2 regions of the Ornithinimicrobium carbonis genome follow, and region 1 is predicted to be linked to the other one. Evidence: predicted binding sites of a transcription regulator. Region 1 holds the regulator's gene; the other holds the start of a gene.

What was found. Region 1 encodes LexA, which represses DNA repair genes until DNA is damaged. Its sites were predicted from a motif close to TCGAACANNTGTTCGA; they were not measured.
Region 2: the regulator LexA is predicted to act here: its motif matches at 2,566-2,581, upstream of ACWHYA_RS11060 (alpha-ketoglutarate-dependent dioxygenase AlkB).

The regions. Positions count from the first base shown of each region.
Region 1 is NZ_OZ348993.1:24,606-36,383, forward strand. It holds gene ACWHYA_RS00085 (RecQ family ATP-dependent DNA helicase) at 1-671, opposite strand, end outside; gene ACWHYA_RS00090 (HAD family hydrolase) at 819-1,532, shown strand; gene ACWHYA_RS00095 (glycoside hydrolase family 65 protein) at 1,679-4,231, shown strand; gene ACWHYA_RS00100 (hypothetical protein) at 4,360-4,935, shown strand; gene ACWHYA_RS00105 (LysM peptidoglycan-binding domain-containing protein) at 5,020-5,412, opposite strand; gene lexA (transcriptional repressor LexA) at 5,648-6,403, shown strand; gene ACWHYA_RS00115 (PRC-barrel domain-containing protein) at 6,536-6,871, opposite strand; gene ACWHYA_RS00120 (PRC-barrel domain-containing protein) at 6,983-7,585, opposite strand; gene ACWHYA_RS00125 (Sir2 family NAD-dependent protein deacetylase) at 7,633-8,628, opposite strand; gene ACWHYA_RS00130 (universal stress protein) at 8,816-9,505, opposite strand; gene ACWHYA_RS00135 (hypothetical protein) at 9,522-10,067, opposite strand; gene ACWHYA_RS00140 (LysR family transcriptional regulator) at 10,359-11,288, shown strand; gene ACWHYA_RS00145 (ComEC/Rec2 family competence protein) at 11,309-11,778, opposite strand, start outside.
Region 2 is NZ_OZ348993.1:2,416,758-2,428,535, forward strand. It holds gene ptsP (phosphoenolpyruvate--protein phosphotransferase) at 1-1,956, shown strand, start outside; gene ACWHYA_RS11060 (alpha-ketoglutarate-dependent dioxygenase AlkB) at 1,922-2,557, opposite strand; gene recO (DNA repair protein RecO) at 2,660-3,391, shown strand; gene ACWHYA_RS11070 (isoprenyl transferase) at 3,394-4,185, shown strand; gene ACWHYA_RS11075 (Fur family transcriptional regulator) at 4,208-4,606, opposite strand; gene ACWHYA_RS11080 (metal ABC transporter permease) at 4,603-5,643, opposite strand; gene ACWHYA_RS11085 (metal ABC transporter ATP-binding protein) at 5,640-6,371, opposite strand; gene ACWHYA_RS11090 (metal ABC transporter substrate-binding protein) at 6,368-7,429, opposite strand; gene ACWHYA_RS11095 (DUF6703 family protein) at 7,499-7,858, opposite strand; gene ACWHYA_RS11100 (glycine--tRNA ligase) at 7,922-9,331, shown strand; gene ACWHYA_RS11105 (LysE/ArgO family amino acid transporter) at 9,333-9,941, opposite strand; gene ACWHYA_RS11110 (type 1 glutamine amidotransferase domain-containing protein) at 10,033-10,581, shown strand; gene dusB (tRNA dihydrouridine synthase DusB) at 10,734-11,778, shown strand, end outside.

The DNA of each region.
Region 1 (11,778 bases):
TGGGACCCGCCGACGCCCAGCTGCTCGACGACGTCGTCGACCACCCGCTCGTTGGCCGTCGCCGTCGTCGCCAGCACCGGCGTCCCCTCGGGCAGTGCGTCCAGCAGGGTCCGGATGCGGCGGTAGTCGGGGCGGAAGTCGTGGCCCCAGTCGGAGATGCAGTGGGCCTCGTCGACCACGAGCAACCCGCAGCGACGGGCCAGGTCGGGCAGCTGCTCGTCGCGGAAGCGCGGGTTGTTCAACCGCTCCGGGCTCACGAGGAGGACGTCGACCCGGTCCTCCGCGAGGGCCTGGCGGACCTCGTCCCACTCGGTGGCGTTGGCCGAGTTCATGGTCACGGCCCGGACCCCGGCCCGGCCCGCCGCGGCGATCTGGTCACGCATCAGGGCCAGCAGGGGCGAGACGATCACCGTCGGGCCGGCCCCCTGGGCGCGGCGCAGCGCGGTGGCCACGAAGTAGACGGCCGACTTGCCCCAGCCGGTCCGTTGCACGACCAGCACCCGTCCGCGGTCCTCCACCAGCGCCGTCACGGCGTCGAGCTGTCCGTCGCGGAACCGGGCGTCGTCGCGCCCGACGAGCCGCCGCAGCGCGTCGTGCGCCTGCTCGTGCAGCTGCTCCCGGGACCGCGGAGGGCCCGGGGTCTGGTCCACGTCTGCCTGGGTGGTCGTCATCCCCCGACCGTAGCCGCCCGGGCCGACAGCCCCGACCGACCGTGCACAGCCCCTCCCCCCTCCGCGGCCGTCCCGAGCCGCCGCCCGGGCACGACGCGGCCGGGCGATCCCACCCCCGTCCACGGTCCGTCCCCTACGCTGGGCCGGGTGAACTGGGACACCGTCGACGCCGCCCTCCTCGACCTGGACGGGGTGATCACCCCCACCGCCGAGGTCCACATGCGGGCGTGGGAGGTGATGTTCACCCGTTTCCTCGACGAGCTGCCCGAGGAGCAGGAGCCCTACACCGACGACGACTACTTCGCCCACGTCGACGGGCGGCCCCGCTACGAGGGCGTGGCCACCTTCCTGGCCTCCCGCGGCATCGAGCTGCCCCAGGGCGACCCGTCCGACGACCCGGACGAGCGCACCGTCTGCGGGCTGGGCAACCGCAAGAACGACCTGTTCAACGAGGTCCTCGAGGAGGAGGGCATCGAGCCCTACCCCGGCTCGGTCCGTCTCCTCGACGAGCTCGCCCGCCGGGAGGTGGCCATGGCCGTGGTCTCCTCCTCCAAGAACGCCGTCGAGGTGCTGAGGACCGCCGGCCTGGCCGACCGCTTCGAGGTCGTCGTCGACGGCGTCGTCGCCGCCGAGCAGGGCCTGGCGGGCAAGCCCGAGCCCGACACCTTCCGGTATGCCGCCGAGCGGCTCGGCGTGGACCCCGCCCGGTGCGTGGTCGTCGAGGACGCGGTCTCGGGCGTGGCCGCGGGAGCCGCGGGCGGCTTCGCCCGGGTCGTCGGGGTCGACCGCGGGGTCGGTGCCGCCACCCTGCGCGAGCACGGTGCCGACGAGGTCGTCACCGACCTGGCCGACCTGGTCTAAGCACACCCCCTCCGTCCGGTCACGGCCACCGCCCACCAGCCCCGACGCACCCACCGCATACCTCCCCCCTCCCCGTCCCACCCCCTGGAGCCCGCGTGCAGACCGACTCGACCAACTGGCACCGCCCGCCCGAGCCCGTCGACCCGATGGACCGCACCCGCTGTCCCGTGGACCCCTGGCGCCTGGTCGAGAGCACCTACGACGACTCCGACCTGGGGGTGAGCGAGACCCTGTTCGCCGTGTCCAACGGCTACCTGGGGCTGCGCGGCAACGTCGAGGAGGGGCGCGACACCCACACCCACGGCACCTTCGTCAACGGCTTCCACGAGACCTGGCCGATCCAGCACGCCGAGGAGGCCTACGGGCTGGCGCGCGTGGGGCAGACGATCGTCAACGTGCCCGACCCCAAGACCATCAAGCTCTACGTCGACGACGAGCCCCTGCTGCTGGCCACCGCCGACCTGGAGACGTACGAGCGCGTGCTCGACCTGCGGGCGGGCCTCCTGCGGCGGGAGGTCGTCTGGCGCACGAGCTCGGGCAAGCGGGTGCGGATCAGCAGCACCCGGATGACGAGCGTGGAGGAGCGCCACCTGGCGGTGATGACCTTCGAGGTCGAGATGCTCGACGGGGACGCCTCCCTCGTCATCTCCAGCCAGCTGCTCAACCGGCAGGACGGGTCGGACGAGTACCACGTGCGCTCCGCGGCCATGGGCGAGGGGTTCGACCCCCGCAGGGCCGAGAGCTTCGCCGAGCGGGTCCTCGACCCCCGGCTGCACGAGGAGCGCGACGGGCGGCTGCTGCTGGGCTACCGCACCCACAACTCCCGGATGACGATCGCCACGATGGTCGAGCACCAGCTGGAGACCGAGGACCCGGTCCGTGCGGACGCCGTCGTCGAGGAGGACCTGGCCAAGCACGTCTACCGCATCGAGGCGAGCCGTGGGACGGTGGTCCGGCTGAACAAGCTCGTCGCGGTGCACACCTCCCGGGGGGTGCCGGCGCGCGAGCTGGCCGACCGCTGCGGCCGGACGCTGGACCGCGCCTCCGAGCGCGGCGTGGCCGCGCTCCAGGAGGAGCACGCGCGGACGTGGGAGCGGTTCTGGGCCGAGTCCGACGTCGAGGTCGACGGGCTGCCGGACGTGCAGCAGGCGGTGCGCTGGAACCTCTTCCAGCTCGGGCAGGCCTCCATGCGGGCCGGGGGCCACGGCATCGCCGCCAAGGGCCTGACGGCCTCGGGCTACGGGGGGCACTACTTCTGGGACACCGAGTGCTACGTCCTGCCCTTCCTCACCTACACCCACCCCCAGGCGGCCCGCAACGCGCTGCGCTTCCGGCACGGGATGCTCGACGACGCCCGCCGCAGGGCCGCCGAGATGGCGCAGTACGGCGCGCTCTTCCCCTGGCGCACGATCAACGGTCACGAGGCCTCGGCCTACTTCGCGGCCGGAACCGCGCAGTACCACATCAACGCCGACATCGCCTACGCCCTGATGAAGTACGCCCGGGCCACCGGCGACCGACAGTTCCTCGTCTCCCAGGGTGTGGACCTCCTCGTGGAGACCGCCCGCCTGTGGGCCGACCTGGGCTTCTGGCAGGTCAACGGGGACAAGTCCTTCCACCTGCACGCGGTGACCGGGCCGGACGAGTACAACACCGTGGTCAACGACAACTTCTTCACCAACGCGATGGCGCGCCACAACCTGTGCGCGGCGGTGGAGGTGGTGCGCGACCTGGAGCGCAACGACCCCGACGAGCTGCGCCGGGCGAGTGCCCGGCTGGGCCTGCAGGAGGTCGAGGTGGTCGAGTGGGCCCGCGTCGCCGAGCAGATGCACATCCCCTTCGACGAGGACTTCGGCATCCACCCGCAGGACAGCCAGTTCCTCGACCGCGAGGTCTGGGACCTGGAGGGCACCCCCGCCGACCACGCCCCTCTGCTCCTGCACTACCACCCCCTGGTCATCTACCGCTTCCAGGTGCTCAAGCAGGCCGACGTCGTGCTGGCCCTCTACCTGCTGGGCGACCGCTTCAGCCAGGAGGAGAAGCGGGCCGACTTCGACTACTACGACCCGATCACGACCGGGGACTCCTCGCTGTCGGCCGTCGTGCAGTCGATCATCGCCGCGGAGGTGGGCTACCACGAGCTGGCGCTGCGGTACTTCTACGACGCGCTCTTCGTCGACCTCGCCGACCGGCACCGCAACGCCGCCGACGGCGTCCACGTGGCCTCCACCGGCGGGGTGTGGAGCACCCTCGTCGGCGGGTTCGGCGGCATGCGCGACCACCGGGGCCGGCTCACCTTCGACCCCCGCCTCCCCCAGGAGTGGACCGGCCTGACCTTCCGTATGCGGTGGCACGGCTCGCGCCTGCGGGTGCGGCTCACCCAGGACGCGCTGACCCTCTCCGTCGAGGTCGGCGATCCGGTGGAGGTCGAGGTGCGCGGCGAGACCGTGCGGGTCGGGACCGCCCCGGTGGAGGTGCCGGTGGACGGCCAGGGACCACGGATCGAGGGTGGGCCTGCCCCGCACCAGGGTGGTGAGTCACCCAGCCGACGCGCTCCCGAGCCGGACACCGGCCAGGAGCCCGGGCCGACCACCGACCAGGGTCTGGAGCACTCCCCCGGCGTGGTGCCGCACAGCTGGTCCCACGAGCTCGACGACCCGACCGGGCCGATCCCGGTGCGTCGTCCGGACACGCGCTGACCCGGTGATCCGGGCCCGGTTCCCCTGCGCCGGAGGGTGGTCGGAGCGCCGTCCTGCGGGGGGTCCGAGCGCCCAGGCCGCGGCGTTCTGATTGGGCCGCCCGGTCCCGGTGTGGTCCGATAGAGGGTATGAGCGACCCGACATCGATGCCCTTCCAGGACGACGAGCGCCCGCAGGACAGGGAGTCGCTCTACGAGGGCGAGCGGCCGGCCGCCACCGACCAGGACCCCCTGGACCACGACCCGACGGCGCCCGCGTCGGACGAGGCCGGGCCCGGGGCGGGCCTGCTGCCCCCCGCCGAGACGCAGACCGACCTGCTGGCCGCACGGGTGGAGGGGCCCGACGACCACGAGGGGATGACGGCCCTGTGGCGCGAGACGATGGGCCTGGAGCACTGGTGGTTCATCGCCGTGGGCGAGGAGGGGCAGGAGTCGCCCGCCGCGGCCCAGATCGCCGGCCAGATGATGCTGCTGACCTTCACCAACGCCGAGCGGGCCCGGCACTTCGCGGTGCAGAACGGGATGATCGACGCCGATGAGGACCTGCGGGCGATCGCCCTGCCGCCGCCCGAGGTCGTCCAGTCCGACGACGCCTACGTCCAGGCGGGGATCGCGGGCCTGATGTTCGACCCGCACCTCACCGGCTACTTCATGCCCTCCGAGCAGCTCTCGGTCGTCTGGAACGCCATCCGCTCCAGCTCCTGACCAGCGCGGTCCTGCGCAACGGCCGGGCGGGCTCACGTCGGCAGCCCCAGCTCACGTCGGCAGCCTCAGCTCACGCCGACGGCCTCAGCGGCCGGGGATCACCAGCTCCTGGCCTGCGGCCACGCTGGTGGTGCTCAACCGGTTGGCCCGCTGGATGTCCACGATCGCCTGGCTCAGCGGGACCTCCGGCAGCTGCTCGGCCGCGATCTGGCTCAGGGTCATCCCCGGCTCGACGGTCACGGCCGAGCTCGCGCCCGCCGGGCCGATGGCGTTCAGCAGCGAGGCGAAGGCCAGGACCAGCACCAGGGCGGCCGTGGCGGTCAGCGTCAGGCGACCACGACGGGTCAGCCGCAGGGGGCTCGTGGCCGGGCGCCGCTCGTCGGCGCAGACCAGGCGCAGGTGGCCACCCGGGCGGGCGACCGTCCACGGTGCGACCGTCCCGGACAGGGGGTGCAGCTCGGCGGTGGCAGTGCTCATGGTGGTCCTCCTCGGGATCATCCTGCGACATGCGTTCGATAGGACGTCTGTCCTATTGATAGCACGCGCGTACGACTTTGTCGACACGCCGGTCGAACACATGTTTGCCCCGGGGCCGCTCGATCCGTACGCTGTGTGCATGTCAGGTACTCAAACACCGACCACTGACACACCCTCTGACCTGGCCTGACGGCCAGGCCCTGGCAGCCAGAGGGAGACGGGGACGGAAGGACGCATGGCCACGATCCACGAGATGCCCGACCGGGACGGCGGGGCGCAGCTGACCAACCGGCAGCGACGCGTCCTCGACGTGATCCGGGACTCCGTCGACGCCCGGGGCTACCCCCCGAGCCTGCGCGAGATCGGTGAGGCGGTCGGCCTGACCTCGCCCAGCTCCGTCGCCCACCAGCTGAAGATGCTCGAGCGCAAGGGTTTCCTGCGGCGCGACCCGCACCGCCCGCGCGCGATCGAGGTCGTCGTCCCCGGGAGCGAGAGCGGCTACCGCCGCACCCCTTCCGACGGTTCTGCCGACGCTCGCGGCCCGGTGGCGTCCGACGCCGGCGAGCGCCCCCTCGCCGGTACCTACGACGAGACCGGCATCGGTGACTCCCGTCCCGAGGCGTCCTACGTCCCGGTCGTGGGCCGGATCGCGGCCGGTGGTCCGATCCTGGCCGAGGAGGCCGTCGAGGACGTCTTCCCCCTGCCCCGCCAGATCGTGGGCGACGGAGAGCTGTTCCTGCTCAAGGTGGTCGGGGACTCGATGATCGACGCCGCGATCTGTGACGGGGACTGGGTGGTCGTGCGCCGTCAGCCGACGGCGGTCAACGGCGACATCGTCGCCGCGATGCTGGACAACGAGGCCACGGTCAAGACCTTCAAGCGGGGCAAGGACAAGGTCTGGCTCATGCCCCACAACCCGGCCTACGAGCCGATCGACGGCGACCACGCCGTCGTCCTGGGCAAGGTCACGGCGGTGCTGCGCCGCGTGTGACCCTCGGCGGGACACCTCCATCCACCGTGCCGCTGCCACTGCACGGGTCCCACCGCCACCCACGACGCCGCCCCCTCGACCGGGGCGGCGTCGTGCTGTCCGGGTCCTGTCGAGCTGCGCCGGGTCCCTGCCTCAGGTCGCGGGGGTCTCCCCCACCTCCGGCGCGTAGTAGTCGAACAGGTCCTGCTCGTCGTTCTCGCTGAGGTGGCCGCTGATGTCGATGTCCGGAGCGTCCTTGATCATGGCGCTGGGATAGGGGACACGGATCTGGCCGTCGACCAGCTCGGCCGTCGACAGGGGCACGAAGATCTTCCGGCCGCCGAACCACCCGGTGCGCACGGTGATCCAGGCCGCCTCCCCCGTGCCGTTGTCGACGTAGACCTGGCCGAGGGAGCCCACCTTCTCGCCGTCCTGGTCCACGACCTCGGCGTCGTACAGCGCCTCGAGCTGCTCCTGCGAGATGGTCACGTCAGCCTCCTCCGACCCGCCGTACCCGCCGGCGCGGATGCGCGACGGGTGCCCAGCACCATACCCAGCACCTGCTCCGCGGAGCCGCAGGCGGCCCCGGGACCCGCACCCTCAGGACCGCGGCGGCCTGCCCTCGTGGCGCCGCAGCCTCCCTGGCCGTCCGGGGCCGCTCGTGGGACCGCCGCGAGGCCCCTCGGGGCGGTCCTGCCCGCTGGGGTAGGCGACGTTCTCCGACGCACCGGTCACCGCCTGCTCCGGGGAGAGCTCGGCACCGTCGGCGTGGTCCTCCTCGACCGGCTCCTCGCCGACGGACCGCCCCGACCCGGTCCCCGCGAGGCCGACCGGCCGGGGTCCGTCCGGACCTGCGGTGGACGCCTCGGGCGCGACGGTGCCGTCGCCCAGCACGAGGCCGTAGTGACGGAACAACCGGTCCTGCTCCACCTCGTCCAGGTGGGCGTCGGCGTCGACCGTCGGCGCGTCCTTGATCTCCTGGCGGGTGTGCGCGACGCGGACCGTGTCGCCCTCGACCTGGGCACCGACGAGCGGGACGAGACTCTCCCGCGCACCGAACCACCCGGTGCGCACCGAGACCCACGCCGGCGCGCCGGTCTCGTCGTCCAGGTAGACCTGCCCGACGTCGCCGAGCCGGTCGCCGTCGACGGTCATCACGTCGGCGTCGTAGAGCATGGCGATCGTCTCCTGGCTGCTGTCCATCGCGCCTCCTCGTCCCGGGCCGGCAGGGATCCGGCCCTGAGGCGATATCACCAGGGTTCGGGCCCGTCCGCATCCCGAGGGAGGTCGAGTCCCTCGACGACGTCGTCCAGCAGCCGCGGCAGGACGTCCTGCAGCAGGCTGTCCACCTGCACCGTCGTCTCCGCCCAGCCACGGGTCTCGCCGCGGGTGACGACCGCCACCGGGATGCCCTCGCGGGCGGCGCGGCGCACGAACCGGTAGCCGCTCATGACGCGCAGCGAGGACCCGAGCACGAGGAGGGTGCCCGCCCCGGCGACCATCTCGTACGCCCGGTCGACGAGCTCCCGCTCCACCGAACCGCCGAAGAAGACGACGTCGGGCTTGAGGGCGTCGCCCCCGCAGACCAGGCAGCGGGGCGGCCGGAACCGCGAGACCAGCTCCTCGGACACGACGATGTCACCGTCGGGGCGGACCTCGGCGCCGTCGTGGACGAGCGCGCCGAAGCCGGGGTTGGCCTGGGCCAGCCAGGTGTGCACCTGGTCGCGCTCGTACGGCTCGTCGCAGTCGAGGCAGACCACCCGGGCCAGGCTGCCGTGCAGCTCGAGGACGGACCGGGCACCGGCCTCCTGGTGCAGGCCGTCGACGTTCTGGGTGATGACCCCGGTGACGACGCCCACCTGCTCCAGGGCGGCCACGGCCCGGTGGGCGACGTTGGGACGGGCCGCGGCGAAGCGTTCCCAACCGCTGAACGCCCGCGCCCAGTAGCGACGCCGCGCCTCCGCGGACCCGGTGAACTCCGCGTGCTGCATCGGCTGGACCCGCCGCCGCCCGTCCGGCCCCCGGTAGTCGGGGATGCCCGAGGCCGTGGACATGCCGGCGCCCGTCAGGACCACGACGTCGCCGTCGGCCACCAGGTCGCGCAGCACCGCGTAGCGCTCCTCGTCCACCGGGGTCCGCGGCGGCAGGGTGAGCGCGGTGTCGACAGGGCCGGGGATCAGCGGGGCGCGACCCTCGGAACCGGGAAGCGGCCGGCCGAGGGCGCGCACCCTGGCCCCGTTCTCCATACCTCCATCATCACCGACGCGAGAGGTATGCCGTGCACGCCGTCCCTCGCGCCCGGCGGCGTCGCCGCGGGCGCGCCCATGGCGGGCCCGCGGCGGGCCCGCGGACGCGCCGATGGCGGGCCCGCGGGCCCGCCATCGGCGGTGGAGACTGCTGACGTCCGGACGACGGTGCTCGGACGGTCGGCGTTCAGACGATCATCACCGGGGAGGTGGCCTCCTCGGCCACCGCCGCCGCGGTGGGACCCCGGGCGAGGACGATGAGCTCGGCCTTCGCGTCGTGGGTGAGGACCTCGGCGACCGGGTGCCCGTACCGGCCGGCCCGGACCACCAGGAGCGGGCGCTCGTCGCGCTCCGCCCGCAGCCGGGCGGCCGTGACGACCCTCTCGGCCTCCTGCTCCGTCCCGCTGGCCACCGCCACGACGGGTGCCTGCGGGTCCACCGTGGTGGGTTCCCACCCGGTCGGCACGAGCACCAGGGTGCCGGTGCCGTCGTGGACGAGCCTGCGGGCCGTCGATCCGAGCCGCATCCCCCGGAAACCTCCGGACCCGCGGCGCCCGACGACCGTCGTCGCCCCGGCATCCGGTCCGACGGCGTCGACCGCCCGGCCGATGGTTCCGGCGGGGCAGGGACCCTCGTCCGCGGGAGCCTCCAGGACCAGCTCGGGACGAGCCTGCGGGTCCGACCGGCGGGCGCCGTCCCGGGCCCGTTCGAGCAGTGCCCGTCCGACGGCCCGGCCGGCCCCGCTGTCGTGGACCAGGACGAGCCGGGTCCCCTCCGCGGAGGCCTCCGCGGTCGCCCAGGCGACCGCGGAGGCGGCGGAGGCCGACCCGTCCACGCCCACCAGCACCGGACCCAGGGCCCGGACCGTGGCGCTCACGACCCGACCGCCGATCTCAGCGCAGGAAGCGCGAGGGAGAGACCCGGGCCCACCACTCGCCCAGACCCAGGAAGGACCAGGACGCCGGGACCGTGGCGATCACGACCATGACCAGCACACCGCTCAGGTGGTCATCCAGCACCGGGTTGTTCACCATCGGCAACGCCGCCAGGTACATGAACAGGTACATGAACGCACCCGCCACCGCACCCACCCGGGCACCAGCACCCAGCATCAACGTCACACCGATACCCAGCAGACCCGCCATGAACAGCACGTCCCACACCACACCACCGGCCATCGCGTTGAACACCCCCGCGAACGGACCCTCCACCCCCGAGAGGTACCCCGTCGTCGGCGACCCACCGTTGACCACCGCCCGCTCCGCCGGCGTGGCAAAACCCAGCCCGAACAGCTTGTCCAGGAACGCCCACAAGAACGTGAACCCGAACGCGATCCGCAGCACACCCAACGCATACCCACCCGCCGTGGGCAGGTAGTGCTTCTCACCCACCAGACCATCCAGGTGGGGGTCGACCCTGATCTCGCTACGAGCAGTCATGACAGCCAGCTCCTTCTCTCATCGTGTTCCGCTTGGCTGACACCACCCTCCCAAGAACACGACCCCCCGTAGTAGAGGCACAGGTCCACACCCGGACAGGACCAAGGTCCCCACCCCCACCACCCACACGGACCCCACCCCACCCGCCACACGGTCCCCACTCCCACCGCCGACACGGACCCAACCCCCACCCGCCACACGGCCCCCACCCCTACCAGCCACCCACCCCGCGGAGAGGGTCGACGGGGACGCGCCGGGGACGCGGAGGACGACGCTCGGTAGGATCGGGACATGCTGGACGCTGCAGGGCTGCGGGTCATGAGGGCCATCGCGCAGGAGGGGACCTTCACCGCCGCCGCGCACGCGCTCGGATACTCCCAGCCCGCCGTCTCCCAGATGGTGCGCCGGCTGGAGGAGCGCACCGGCACCGTCCTGGTCGAGCGCAGCGGACGCGTCGTGCGGCTGACCGAGGCCGGGCAGGTGCTCGCCCGGCACGCCGCCCAGATCCTGGAGGCCCTCGAGCGGGCGGAGGCCGACGTCGCCGCCATCGCCGGCCTGCAGAGCGGGGTCGTGCGCCTCATGGCCTTCCCCTCCTCCTCGGCGACCCTCGTCCCGCGGGCGCTGGCGCTGCTGCGGCGCGAGCACCCGCACATCACCGTGAAGTTCACCGAGGCCGAGCCGCCCGAGTCGCTGGCCGCCATCCGCTCCGGGGACGTCGACCTGGCGGTCGCGTTCTCCTACGAGGGCACCGACCCCGGGCGCGGGGTGGACGACCTCGCCGGGCTGGAGGTCATCGACGTCCTCACCGACCCGGTCATGCTCGTGCTGCCCAAGGACCACCGCCTCGCCGGGCAGGAGGAGGTCGAGCTCGCCGACCTGGCGGCCGAGACGTGGATCGCCGGCTGCCCCCGCTGTCGTGGCCACCTGCTGGCCCTGTCCCACCAGGCGGGGTTCCAGCCCGACGTGACCTTCGAGACCGAGGACTACGTCGCCGTCCTGGGGCTCGTGGCCGCCGGCCTGGGGGTGGCCCTCGCGCCCCAGCTGATCCTGCACTCGGTGTCCCACCCCGACGTGGTCGTCCGACCCGTCTCACCACCCTCGCGCCGGGTCGTGCAGATCGTCACCACCCCCGACCTCAAGCGGGTCCCCTCGGTCGCCGCCCTGCTCAGCGCGCTGTGCACCAGCGCCCGCGCGCTCCAGGTGGAGCAGCCCGTCCTCTGACCGGTGGCACCGGCCCCCGCTCAGCCGTCGCGGCGGTGGACCTGGAGCCGGCCGTCCTCGCGGCTGACGGCCAGGTCGCCGTCGGTGTCGGTGCGCAGCACTACCATGCCGGCGTCGTCCAGGAGGTCGAGCGCGCTGGGAGCCGGGTGGCCGAAGGTGTTCTCCGCCCCCACCCCGAGCACCGCGACCTCGGCCCGGGTGGCCCTGACGAGCCGTTCGTCCTGCGCGGAGGAGCCGTGGTGGGCCACCTTGAGCACGTCGAAGTCCCGGCCCGCGAGCAGGTCCCGCAGCGGCCTCGCACCCTCCGGCTCGAGGTCGCCGGTCAGGAGCACGCGCAGGCCGTCGACCGAGACGTCGAGCACCAGGCTGCCGTTGTTGGCCGCCGACCCGCCCACGACCGGTCTGGGCCCGGGGCCGACGACCTCCAGCTCCACCTCGCCGACCCGGAGGCGCTGTCCGGCGGCCCCGTCCTCGTACCGGACGCCGGCGG
Region 2 (11,778 bases), 2.4 Mb from region 1:
CTGCGCAACCTGACGGTCGGCCGGGGGCCGGTGGACGCGCTGTCCCTGTCTGCGGTGGCCACCCTGGACGCCCAGCAGGGGCACGTGCTGCTGGCCGAGGCCGACGGACCGTCGGCGCAGGAGGTGCTCGCCGAGCTGGAGGAGCTGGCGCTGCGCGGGTTCGGGGACGAGCCCGGGCCCGCCGAGCCGCTCTCGGACGTCGAGGTCCCGGTGCCGGCCGTCTCCTCCGAGCCGGGGGTGGCCGGGTCGGGGCTGGAGGCCGCGGTCGGCCCCTCGCTGCGCCTGCACCCCGTCCTGGAGTCCGTCGAGGACCACGCGGGGACCGTGGCGGAGGAGCACCAGCGGCTCCACGAGGCGGTCGCCGGGGTGCTGGAGCGCCTCGCCGAGCTCGCGGACCGCGCCCGGCGGCACCTGGGTCAGGGCGAGGCCGAGGTCTTCGAGGCGCACGCGACGCTGCTGCGGGATCCCCGGATCACCGGTGCCGCCCACGCCCGGATCGAGGCGGGCGAGCCGGCGGCGGCCGCCTGGGCGGCCTCGATCGAGAGGGCCGCCGGGGCCTTCGCCGACCTCGCCGACCCCTACCAGCGCGAGCGGGGCCAGGACGTGCACAGCGTCGGGGACCGGGTGGTCCGCCTGCTGCTGGGCGCGGACGAGCCGGGCAGCACCGCGCACGGGATCCTGGTCGTCGACGAGCTCGACCCCGCCCTCGCGATCTCCCTGGACGCCTCCCGGGTGCAGGGGGTCCTCACGCGCCGGGGAGGAACGACCGGGCACGGGGTGCTCATCGCCACCGCGAGGGGGGTTCCGGTCCTCACGGGGGTGGGTGACCGGGCCGACGTGCCCGACGGCACCGTGGTGGCCTTCGACGCGCGCAGCGGCGACCTGGTCGTCGACCCCGAGCCCGCGCTGCGCCAGGCGTTCGAGCGGATGGTCGACGACCGGCGGCGAGAACGGGAGCGGGCGCTGCGGCACGCGCTCTCGCCCGCCGTGACGACCGACGGGGTCCGGGTGCGCGTCAAGGCCAACGTCTCCTCCCTCGCGGTGGCCCGCCTGGGAGCCGCCCTGGGGGCCGAGGGGTCCGGGCTGGTCCGGACCGAGGCCGTCTTCGCCCAGTGGCGGCAGGCGCCGTCGGTGGCCCAGCAGGTCGAGGTCTACGCCGCCATGGCCCGCGTCTACCACCCCCACCCGGTGACGATCCGCACGTGGGACGTCGGCGGGGACAAGCCGCTGCCGTTCCACCCCGTCGCCCCCGAGCAGAACCCCTTCCTCGGTGTGCGGGGGCTGCGCGCCTTCGCCGAGGACCCCTCGCTCCTGCTCGACCAGCTGCAGGCGATCTGCACCGTGGCGGTGGACCACCCGGTGGCGGTGCTCTTCCCCATGGTCACGACCATCCAGGACGTGCGCTGGGCCCAGGAGCAGCTGGGCCGCGCCGCCGCGCGGGCGGGTCTGGAGGCACCGCCCCCCGGACTGCAGGTGGGCATCATGGTCGAGGTGCCGGCCGCCGCGCTCGGCATCGCCCGGTTGGCGCAGGGGCTGGACCTGGTCTCGATCGGCAGCAACGACCTCGTGCAGTACACGTTGGCCACGGAGCGCGGGAACCCCCGCCTGGCCGCGTGGTCGGACGCCCTGGACCCGGCCGTGCTCTCGCTCGTGCGGACGGTGGCCGACGGCGCCCCGGACGGGGTGCGGGTGGGCCTGTGCGGTGCGATGGCCGGCGACCCGGACCTGGCCGGCCTGCTCGTCGGGCTCGGGGTGCACGAGCTCAGCGCCTCCGCTGCCGCGGTCCCCCTCGTCAAGCAGCGGCTGCGCACGGGCAGCGCCGCCCAGTTCGTCGAGCTGGCCGACCAGGCCCTGGCCTGCGCCGACGGAGCCGCGGTCCGGGCGCTGGTGCAGGCCTCCCTGCCGACACCCACCGTGCGGCTCAGCGGACCCCTCGCGGCCGGAACTGCACGCTGATCCTCGGGCCGACGGGCTGGGTGGTCTTGGGGACGCAGTGGTCCCAGGTGCGCTGGCAGGCGCCGCCCATGACGAGCAGGTCGCCGTGCCCCAGGACGAACCGGGTGCTCGGTCCACCGCCCCGGGGACGCAGCAGCAGCGCCCGTGGGGCGCCCAGGCTGACGATCGCCACCATCGTGTCCGCGGCCGAGCTGCGACCGTGGCGGTCGCCGTGCCACGCCACGCTGTCGCGACCGTCGCGGTAGAGGCACATCCCGGCCGTGACGAAGGGTTCGCCCAGCTCCTGCCGATAGTGGGACCCGAGCTCCTCCCGGGCGCCGGTGAGGACCGGGTCGGGCAGCGGCTCGCCCTCGCGGTAGAACCGGAGCAGCCGGGGTGTCTGCACCTCGCGCTCCCACATCTGGCGCCGCTCGCCGCGCCACTCGACCCCGGCGGACCCGCCCAGGGTCAGCCGGGTGAACAGCTCGTCCGAGCCGGTCACCCAGCCCGGCCGCAGGTCGACCCAGGCGGTCGCGTCGAGGGTGGTCCGGTGCACCGCCCCCGCGAGGGGGCGCAGTCCGACCTCGTCGACCTGGTCGAGCAGGGAGCCCTGGAGCATCATGGTCTGAGTAGAACAAATGTTCGATCATCACGCAACAGCGGAGGGGGCGCCGCGCGTCGCGGCCTCCCTCCACGAGCGGCCCGCGTGGGGGATGATGGGGCCATGCCCACCTACCGAGAGGCCGCGGTCGTCCTGCGGACCTACAAGCTCGGGGAGGCCGACCGCATCGTCATCCTGCTGACCCGGGGCAGGGGCAAGGTGCGGGCGGTGGCCAAGGGGGTGCGGCGCACCAGGAGCAGGTTCGGGGCCCGGCTGGAGCCGGGGATGGTCGTGGACGTGCAGTGCTACGAGGGGCGCACCCTCGACACCGTGACCCAGGCTGACGGCCTGGCCGCCTACGGGGAGGCGATCGCCCGGGACTACCCGGCGTGGACGGCCGCCCACGTGATGCTCGAGACGTGCGAGCAGCTGACCGAGGAGGGGCAGGTGGCCACCCAGCACTTCCGTCTGCTCGCCGGCGGGCTGTCCGCACTCGCCGCGGGGGAGCACGAGCCGCGGATGGTGCTGGACTCCTACCTGGTCCGAGCCCTGGCCATCGGCGGCTGGCGGGCCAGCTTCGTCGACTGCGCCCGCTGCGGCATGAGCGGCCCGCACCGCGCCTTCCACGTCCCCTCCGGCGGGGCGGTGTGCCCCGTCTGCCGACCGCCAGGGTCCACCGCACCGGCGCCGGAGACCCTGGAGCTGCTGGGGGCCCTGCTCACCGGCGACTGGCAGGTCGCCGCGCACAGCCAGAGCCGGCACCGCGCCGAGGCCAGCGGCCTCGTGGCCGCCTACCTGCAGTGGCACCTGGAGCGGGGCGTGCGCTCCCTGCGCCACCTCGAGAGGATCCGCTGACCGTGGTCACCCGCCCGCACGGGCCCGTCCCGCCCGACCCCCACCCCACCGGGGCGCGTCCCCCGGACGTGCCGCGCGAGCTGGTGCCGCGCCACGTGGCCATCGTCATGGACGGCAACGGCCGCTGGGCCAACCAGCGGGGGCTGCGGCGCACCGAGGGTCACGAGGCGGGGGAGGCGTCGCTGCTGGACGTCATCGCCGGCGGCATCGAGATCGGGGTCGGGTGCATCAGCGCCTACGCCTTCTCCACCGAGAACTGGCGGCGCAGCCCCGACGAGGTGCGCTTCCTCATGGGGTTCAACCGCGACGTCATCCACCGGCGGCGCGACCAGCTGGACTCCTGGGGCGTGCGGGTGGTGTGGTCGGGCCGCACCCCGCGGCTGTGGAGGTCGGTCGTCAACGAGCTGCAGGACGCCGAGCGCCGCACCCGGGACAACGACGTCATCACGCTGAACTTCTGCGTCAACTACGGGGGGCGGGCCGAGATCGCCGACGCCGTCCGCCGGATCGGCGAGGACGTGCGGGCGGGGAAGCTCTCGCCCCGGGGGATCGACGAGCGCACGGTCGGGCGCTACCTCTACCACCCCGAGGTGCCCGACGTGGACCTGTTCCTGCGCAGCTCGGGGGAGCAGCGCACGTCCAACTTCCTGCTCTGGCAGAGCGCCTACGCCGAGATGGTCTTCCAGGACGTGCTCTGGCCCGACTACGACCGGCGGGACCTGTGGCGCGCGATCGAGGAGTATGCCGCCCGCGACCGCCGCTACGGGGGAGCGGTCGACCGGGCCTCGAGCTGACCCCTGCGCCGGGCGACCGCGGTCAGGTGCCGGCGCAGCTGCCGCAGGTGCCGAACACCTCCAGCGTGTGCTCCACGTCGGAGAAGCCGTGCTCGGCGGCCACGGCGTCGGTCCACAGCTCCACGGCGGGCCCCTCGATCTCCACGGTCCGGCCGCACTCCCGGCAGACCAGGTGGTGGTGGTGGCCCGTCGAGCACCGCCGGTAGACGGCCTCGCCGTCGTCGGTGCGGATCATGTCCACCTCGCCGCTGGCGGCCAGCGCCGTGAGGGTGCGGTAGACGGTGGCCAGCCCGACCCGTTCGCCGGAGTCGCGCAGCCGGGCGTGCAGGTCCTGGGCGCTGGTGAAGTCCTCGCCCGCACCGAGCTGCTCGACCACCGCCGCCTGCTGACGGGTGGGCCTGCGCCTGGAGGTCGTGCTCACCGGACCACCTCGTGCTCCTCGATGCCGGGTCCCCCGGGGCGGCCGTGGTCCCGGCCCCGTTCCTGGCCGTGGTCGCCCGCGTGCTCGTCGTAGTGCCCCTCGTGGGCGGCGTGCCGGTGACCGTCGTGGAGGTAGTCGACGTGGTCGCCGTGCAGGACGGCCTCGTGCCCGCACCCCGGCCCGTGCTCGTGCAGGTGGCGCTCGGCGTGCCGGTGACGACGGGCGGCGAGCTGGCGACGGGCGGCACCGGCGAGCGTGGTCAGCACGAAGAGCCCGATGGCCAGCAGGACGATCGTGCCCCCGGCCGCGGTGTCCGCGTGGTAGGAGGTGACCACCCCGCCCACGGAGGCGGTGATGCCCAGTCCCACGGCCCAGGCCCCGGCGGCGCGGAAGCTGCCGGCCACCTGCTGGGCCGCCGCGTTCGGCACGACCATGAGAGCGCTGATGAGCAGCAGCCCGACGACGCGCATCGCCACGACGACGGTCACGGCGGTCAGCACCGCCAGCAGGATGTTGAGCCCGAGCACGGGCAGGCCGCTGGCGCGGGCGTACTCCTCGTCGCCGGCCACCGCGAAGAAGCGCAGCCGCAGGACCAGCGTCACGCCCACGATCACGGCGGAGAGGACCGCGAAGACCGCGAGGTCGGAGCGGGTGGTCGTGGTGATCGCCCCGAACAGGTAGCCGGTGAGGCTGCCGGTCTGGGCGCCCTCGGCGCGGTTGATGATGACCACGCCCGCGGCGATGCCGCCGTAGAACATGATCGCCAGGGCGACGTCGCCGGAGGCCCGCCCCCGGGCGCGCACCAGCTCGATGGCCACCCCCGCCGCGACGGCCGCCACCATCGCCGCCCACACCGGGCTCTGCTGGGTGGCCACGCCCACGGCGACGCCGGCCAGGGCCACGTGCCCGATCCCGTCGCCGACGAGGGAGAGCCGGCGCTGGACGAGGAAGATGCCCACCAGGGGGGCGGCCAGGCCCACGAGCAGGGCCGCCAGCAGGGCGTTGCGCATGAACTCCAGCTCCAGCATCGCGCTCACGCCACCCACCCCCTGCCCGCGGTGCGCGCGAGGCCGGACTGGTGCTCGGCATACCCCGACGGGTCGCCGTCGAAGGTGAGCCGCCCGGCGTCCACCTCGACGATGCGGTCGACGACGCCGCGCAGCGCGCTCAGCTCGTGGGTGACCACGAGCATGGTCGTGCCAGCCTCGCCGAGGCGCTGCAGGACCCCGGCGAGGACCGCCTGGCTGGCGACGTCGACCCCGGCCGTGGGCTCGTCCATGACGAGCACCTCCGGCCCCGCGACCAGGGCCCGGGCGATGAGCACGCGGCGCTGCTGGCCCCCGGAGAGGGTCTCCACCTCGAACCGGGCCCGGTCGGCCAGCCCCACGGTCTCCAGCGCCTCCTGGACCGCGATCCGGTCCGCCCGGGTGGCCGGGCGCCACCACGGCCGGCCCGCCAGCAGGCCGGTGGAGACCACCTCGGTGACCGTGGCGCGCACCCCGCCGGTGAGGGTATGACGCTGGGGCACGTACCCGATCCGGGTGCGCTCGCGGAGCCGGTCCAGGGGGGAGCCGAGCACGGTGACTTCACCGGAGAGGTGGTCGGCCAGGCCCAGCAGACCCTTGACGAGGGTGCTCTTGCCCGCCCCGTTGGGCCCCAGGAAGGCCAGCACCTCGCCGGACCCCACCGTCAGGTCGACATCGGAGACCACGGGGCGGCCGTCGTAGCCGAAGGTGGCCCGGTGCAGCGCCAGGACGGTGCTCACGAGCAGCCCTGCCCCTCGCGCAGCGTCTCCAGGTTGGCCAGCATGATGCTCTCGTAGTCCTCTCCCACGGACCCCTCCCCGATCCCGTCCGCGGGATCGAGCACGAGCACCCGGGTGCCGGTCTCCTGCGCGACGGTGCGGGCGATCGCCTCGGGCAGGAGGGGCTCGGTGTAGACCGCCCCGACCCCCAGCTCGCGGACCAGCTCGGTCACCTCGGCCAGCCGGGCGGGGGAGGGCTCGGACTCCGGGCTCACGCCGGTGATCCCCACGACGTGCAGGTCGTAGCGCGCGCCCAGGTAGCCGAACGCCTCGTGGGTGGTCACCACGTCCCTGCTCTCGCAGGTGGCCAGGCCCTCGGCCAGCCGGGCGTCGAGGTCGCTCATGACGTCCGAGAAGGCCTGACCGTTGACTGCGTAGTCGTCGGCGTGGGCCGGGTCGAGCCTGGCGAGCTCGGCGACCACCGCCTGCGCGACGTCGTCGTAGCGCTGCGGGTCGAGCCAGAAGTGAGGGTCCTCCGTGCCGTGGTCGTGGCTGTCGTCGGTGTCGCCGTCCGCGTGCTCGGCCTGCCCCTCGTCCTCCCCGTGGTCGGTGTCGTCGACCGGCTCACCCGCGTGCTCGGCGTGCTCCTGCTCGCTCTCGTCGAGCAGGATCAGGTCCGCGGCCGGCACCACGTCGAGGCTGTGGTCGGGAGCCTGCTGCTGCACTGCGGCGTCCACCGCCGCCTGCATGCCGTCCTGGTAGACGACGAGGTCGGCCTCGCCCAGGCCGGCCACCTGCCGCGGCGTGAGCTCCACGTCGTGGGGGTCGATGCCGGGGGCGGTGAGCGTGGACACCTCGACGTGCTCGCCGCCGACCGTGCGGACGAGGTGCTCCAGGGGGTAGAAGGCCGCGACGACCTGCAGGGGGGTGCCGCCGTCGGTCACCTCCGCGGCGTCGGGCGCGCCGTCCGTCGCCGGGGCGTCCGCGGGTCCGTCCGCCGGTCCGCCGGCGGGGCCGCAGGCGGCCAGCAGCACGGCCAGGGGCAGCAGGGTCGCGGCGGTCCGCGCTCGCAGGGTCATGCCACCGAGAATGACCGAGAATGAGAATGATTGTCAATTCAGGGTCTCGTGCGGGGACCGGCGGGTCGGTCAGGCGCGGGGGACCAGCTGGGTCACGGTGACGACCGCGAAGAGCAGCAGGACGGTGCCCCGCATGAGCCGCTCCACGGTGGTCAGGCGCGGCCAGGAGAGGTAGAGCAGCCACAGGATGAAGGCGAGCGCGAGCCCGACGAGCACCCAGCCCACCACGCCGCCGAGGAAGCCGCCGAGGAGCATGGTGGCGAGCAGGACGAGGAAGGGCAGCCACACCGGCAGCCGCGCCAGGCGGGTCAGGGCGGGCAGGGAGCGCTGCTCCACGGCATACCGGAGGCGGCCCGGGCCCGGCTCCTCCCGAGGGGCTGCGGAGGGGTGCTCGGGACGGGGCTGGGACGGGCGGGACGCGTCGGACACCCCACCAGCCTAAGTCCCGTGGAGGGTCCGGCCGGGCCGGGGCAGGACCGTACACTGGCGCCCATGTCGCAGACCTCCACCGTCGATCTCGTCGTCTCCCTCGCCAAGCGCCGTGGCTTCGTGTTCCCGTGCGGGGAGATCTACGGCGGGACCAGGTCGGCCTGGGACTACGGACCGCTCGGGGTGGCGCTGAAGGAGAACATCAAGCGCCAGTGGTGGCGCGCCATGGTGCAGACGCGCGAGGACGTGGTCGGCCTGGACTCCTCGATCATCCTGCCCCGGCAGACGTGGGTGGCCTCCGGGCACGTGGGCGAGTTCTCCGACCCGCTGACCGAGTGCCAGTCCTGCCACAAGCGGTTCCGGGTGGACCACATGCAGGAGGCGGTCGCGGAGAAGAAGAACAGGAAGGCACGGCCGGGCGAGGAGATCGACCCCGACGAGGTGCCCCTGTCGGAGATCACCTGCCCCAGCTGCGGCAACAAGGCCTGGACCGAGCCGCGCGAGTTCAACATGATGCTCAAGACCCACCTCGGCCCGGTCGAGGACGAGTCCGGCCTGCACTACCTGCGCCCCGAGACCGCGCAGGGCATCTTCGTCAACTTCGCCAACGTCATGGGGGCCTCGCGCAAGAAGCCACCGTTCGGCATCGCCCAGACCGGCAAGAGCTTCCGCAACGAGATCACCCCGGGCAACTTCATCTTCCGCACCCGTGAGTTCGAGCAGATGGAGATGGAGTTCTTCGTCAAGCCGGGCGAGGACGAGGAGTGGCACCAGTACTGGATCGAGGAGCGGACCCGCTGGTACACCGACCTGGGCATCGCCCCGGAGAACCTGCGGCACTTCGAGCACCCGGCCGACAAGCTGTCCCACTACTCCAAGCGCACCGTCGACATCGAGTACCGGTTCAACTTCACCGGCTCGGAGTGGGGAGAGCTGGAGGGGATCGCCAACCGGACCGACTTCGACCTGAGCACCCACAGCCAGCACTCGGGGCAGGACCTGTCCTACTTCGAGCAGGCCACCGGCGAGCGGTGGACGCCCTACGTCATCGAGCCGGCGGCCGGCCTGTCCCGCTCGCTGATGACCTTCCTCGTGGACGCCTACACCGAGGACGAGGCGCCCAACGCCAAGGGCGGGGTGGACAAGCGGACGGTGCTGCGGCTCGACCCGCGCCTGGCGCCGATGAAGGTGGCCGTCCTGCCGCTGTCGCGCAACGCCGACCTGACGCCGAAGGCCAAGGACCTGGCGGCGCGCCTGCGGCAGCACTGGATGGTCGACTTCGACGACGCGGGGGCGATCGGCCGGCGCTACCGCCGCCAGGACGAGATCGGCACGCCGTTCTGCGTGACGGTCGACTTCGACACCCTCGACGACCAGGCGGTGACGATCCGGGAGCGGGACTCCATGTCCCAGGAGCGGGTCGCCCTCGACCAGGTCGAGGGCTTCCTGGCCCAGCGTCTGGTCGGTTGCTGACTCAGCCGCCGAGCACCAGCCCGACGCCGAGGGAGACCATGACCACGGCGATGAGCGCGTCGAGCACCTGCCAGGAGCGCGGCCGCGCGAACAGTGGCTGCAGCCGGCCGCTGCCGTAGCCCAGCGCGGCGAACCAGGTGACGCTGGCCACCACCAGCCCGGCGTAGTACCACCACCGGCCCTGGAGGCCGTGGCTGTTGGCGATCGCCCCGAGGATGACCATGTCCAGGTACAGGTGCGGGTTGAGCCAGGTCAGGGCGGCCATCGTGGCCAGGGCCGGGCCCAGTCCGCGGTCGACGGTCCGCGCCGCCCGCAGGGACTCCTCGGCCCGCAGCGCGCGGCGGGCGGCGAGCAGGCCGTAGCCGACGAGGAAGGCCCCACCGCCCCACCGGGCCACCTGCAGGAAGGGCGGCCAGGCCTCGACGACGGCGCCGATCCCCAGCACGGCGGCCAGGATGAGGACAGCGTCGGACAGGGCGCACAGCGCCACCAGCGGACCCACGTGGCGACGGACGATCCCCTGCCGCAGCAGGTAGGCGTTCTGTGCACCGACCGCGGCGATCAGCGCCCATCCGGTGAGCAGCCCGGAGAGGACGAGGGAGACCGGCACCGCCACAGGGTATGCCGTGCACGTGCGACCGGCGCGGACGCGGCATACCGTGGACGGGACCGAGCGACCCCCGAGCACGAGGAGGATCCCCATGGCAGAACTGGACGGACGCACGATCGCGTTCCTGGCGACCGACGGCTTCGAGGACAGCGAGCTGACCTCGCCCTGGGACGCGGTGACGGAGGCCGGCGCCCGCGCGGTGCTGGTGTCCTCCGAGGACGGCACGATCACCGGCAAGAAGGGGCACGAGGCGGGCGTGGACCAGACCACCGGGGGCAGCGACCCGTCCGCGTTCGACGCCCTGGTGCTGCCCGGCGGCGTCGTGAACGCCGACCACATCCGCATGGACGAGGACGCGGTGGCCTTCGCCCGGCACTTCTTCGAGGCGGGCAAGCCGGTCGGGGTCATCTGCCACGGCGCCTGGATCCTGGCCGACGCGGACGTGCTGACGGGCCGCACGCTCACCTCCTACGCCAGCCTGCGGACCGACCTGCGCAACGCCGGGGCCACCTGGGTCGACGAGGAGGTCCACGTGGACCAGGGCCTGGTCTCCAGCCGCACGCCCGAGGACCTGCCGGCGTTCAACGCCAAGATCGTCGAGGAGTTCGCCGAGGGGCGGCACGAGAGTCAGCAGGCCTGATCGGACCGCTCACCCCGGGGCGCGCCCGGCCATCCGGTGGTGGCCGGGCGCGCCGCGTCGTCCTCCCGGTGGTGGCCGGGCGCGCCGCGTCGCCCCCCGCTCCCGGCGTCCTGCGGGAGCACGCCGCCCGGGATGGGACAATCGGACACGCCATGACGCTCACCTCCACGACCGCCCCGCCCTCCCAGGAGTCCTTTGTCGCCCCGGGCGGCCCGCTCCTGCCGCCCCTGCAGATCGGACCGCACCGGATCCAGGCCCCGGTCGTGCTCGCGCCGATGGCCGGGATCACCAACCGGGCGTTCCGACAGCTGTGCCGCGAGTACGGCGAGCAGGGGCTGGCGCACGCGGACGGGACCCGTGCCCCCGACCGCGCACCGGGGGCCGACGACGCCGGCGGGGCAGCAGGTGCCGCGGGAGGGGCCGAGGCCGGAGGCGCCGGGTGCCTCTACGTCAGCGAGATGATCACCAGCCGCGCGCTCGTCGAGCGCACCCCGATCTCGATGAAGCTCATCGAGCACGGCCCGGGGGAGGACCCGCGCTCGGTCCAGCTCTACGGGGTGGACCCCGCGACGGTGGGCGCCGCGGTGCGCATGCTCGTGGACGAGGACCGCGCCGACCACGTCGACCTCAACTTCGGCTGTCCGGTCCCCAAGGTGACGCGCAAGGGGGGCGGCTCGGCCCTGCCCTGGAAGACCGACCTGTTCCGCGGGATCGTGAGGGCGGCCGTCCGCGAGGCCTCCCCGGCGGGGATCCCGGTCACGGTCAAGATGCGGGTGGGGATCGACGCCGAGCACGAGACCTTCCTGGACGCCGGCCGCATCGCCGAGCAGGAAGGAGTGGCCGCGGTGGCGCTGCACGCCCGCACCGCCGCACAGGCCTACTCCGGGCAGGCCGACTGGGACCGCATCGCCGAGCTCAAGCAGGCGGTGCGCACCATCCCCGTGCTGGGCAACGGCGACATCTGGTCGGCCGACGACGCGGTGGCCATGGTGGAGCACACCGGCTGCGACGGGGTCGTCGTGGGGCGCGGCTGCCTGGGACGGCCCTGGCTGTTCACCGACCTGGCCGCCGCGTTCGCCGGCTCCCACGTGCGGGTGGTGCCCGACCTGCGGGAGGTGACCCGGGTGCTGCGACGGCACGCCGAGCTGCTGGTGGAGTTCCACCAGGACGAGGCCCGCGGCTGCCGGGACATCCGCA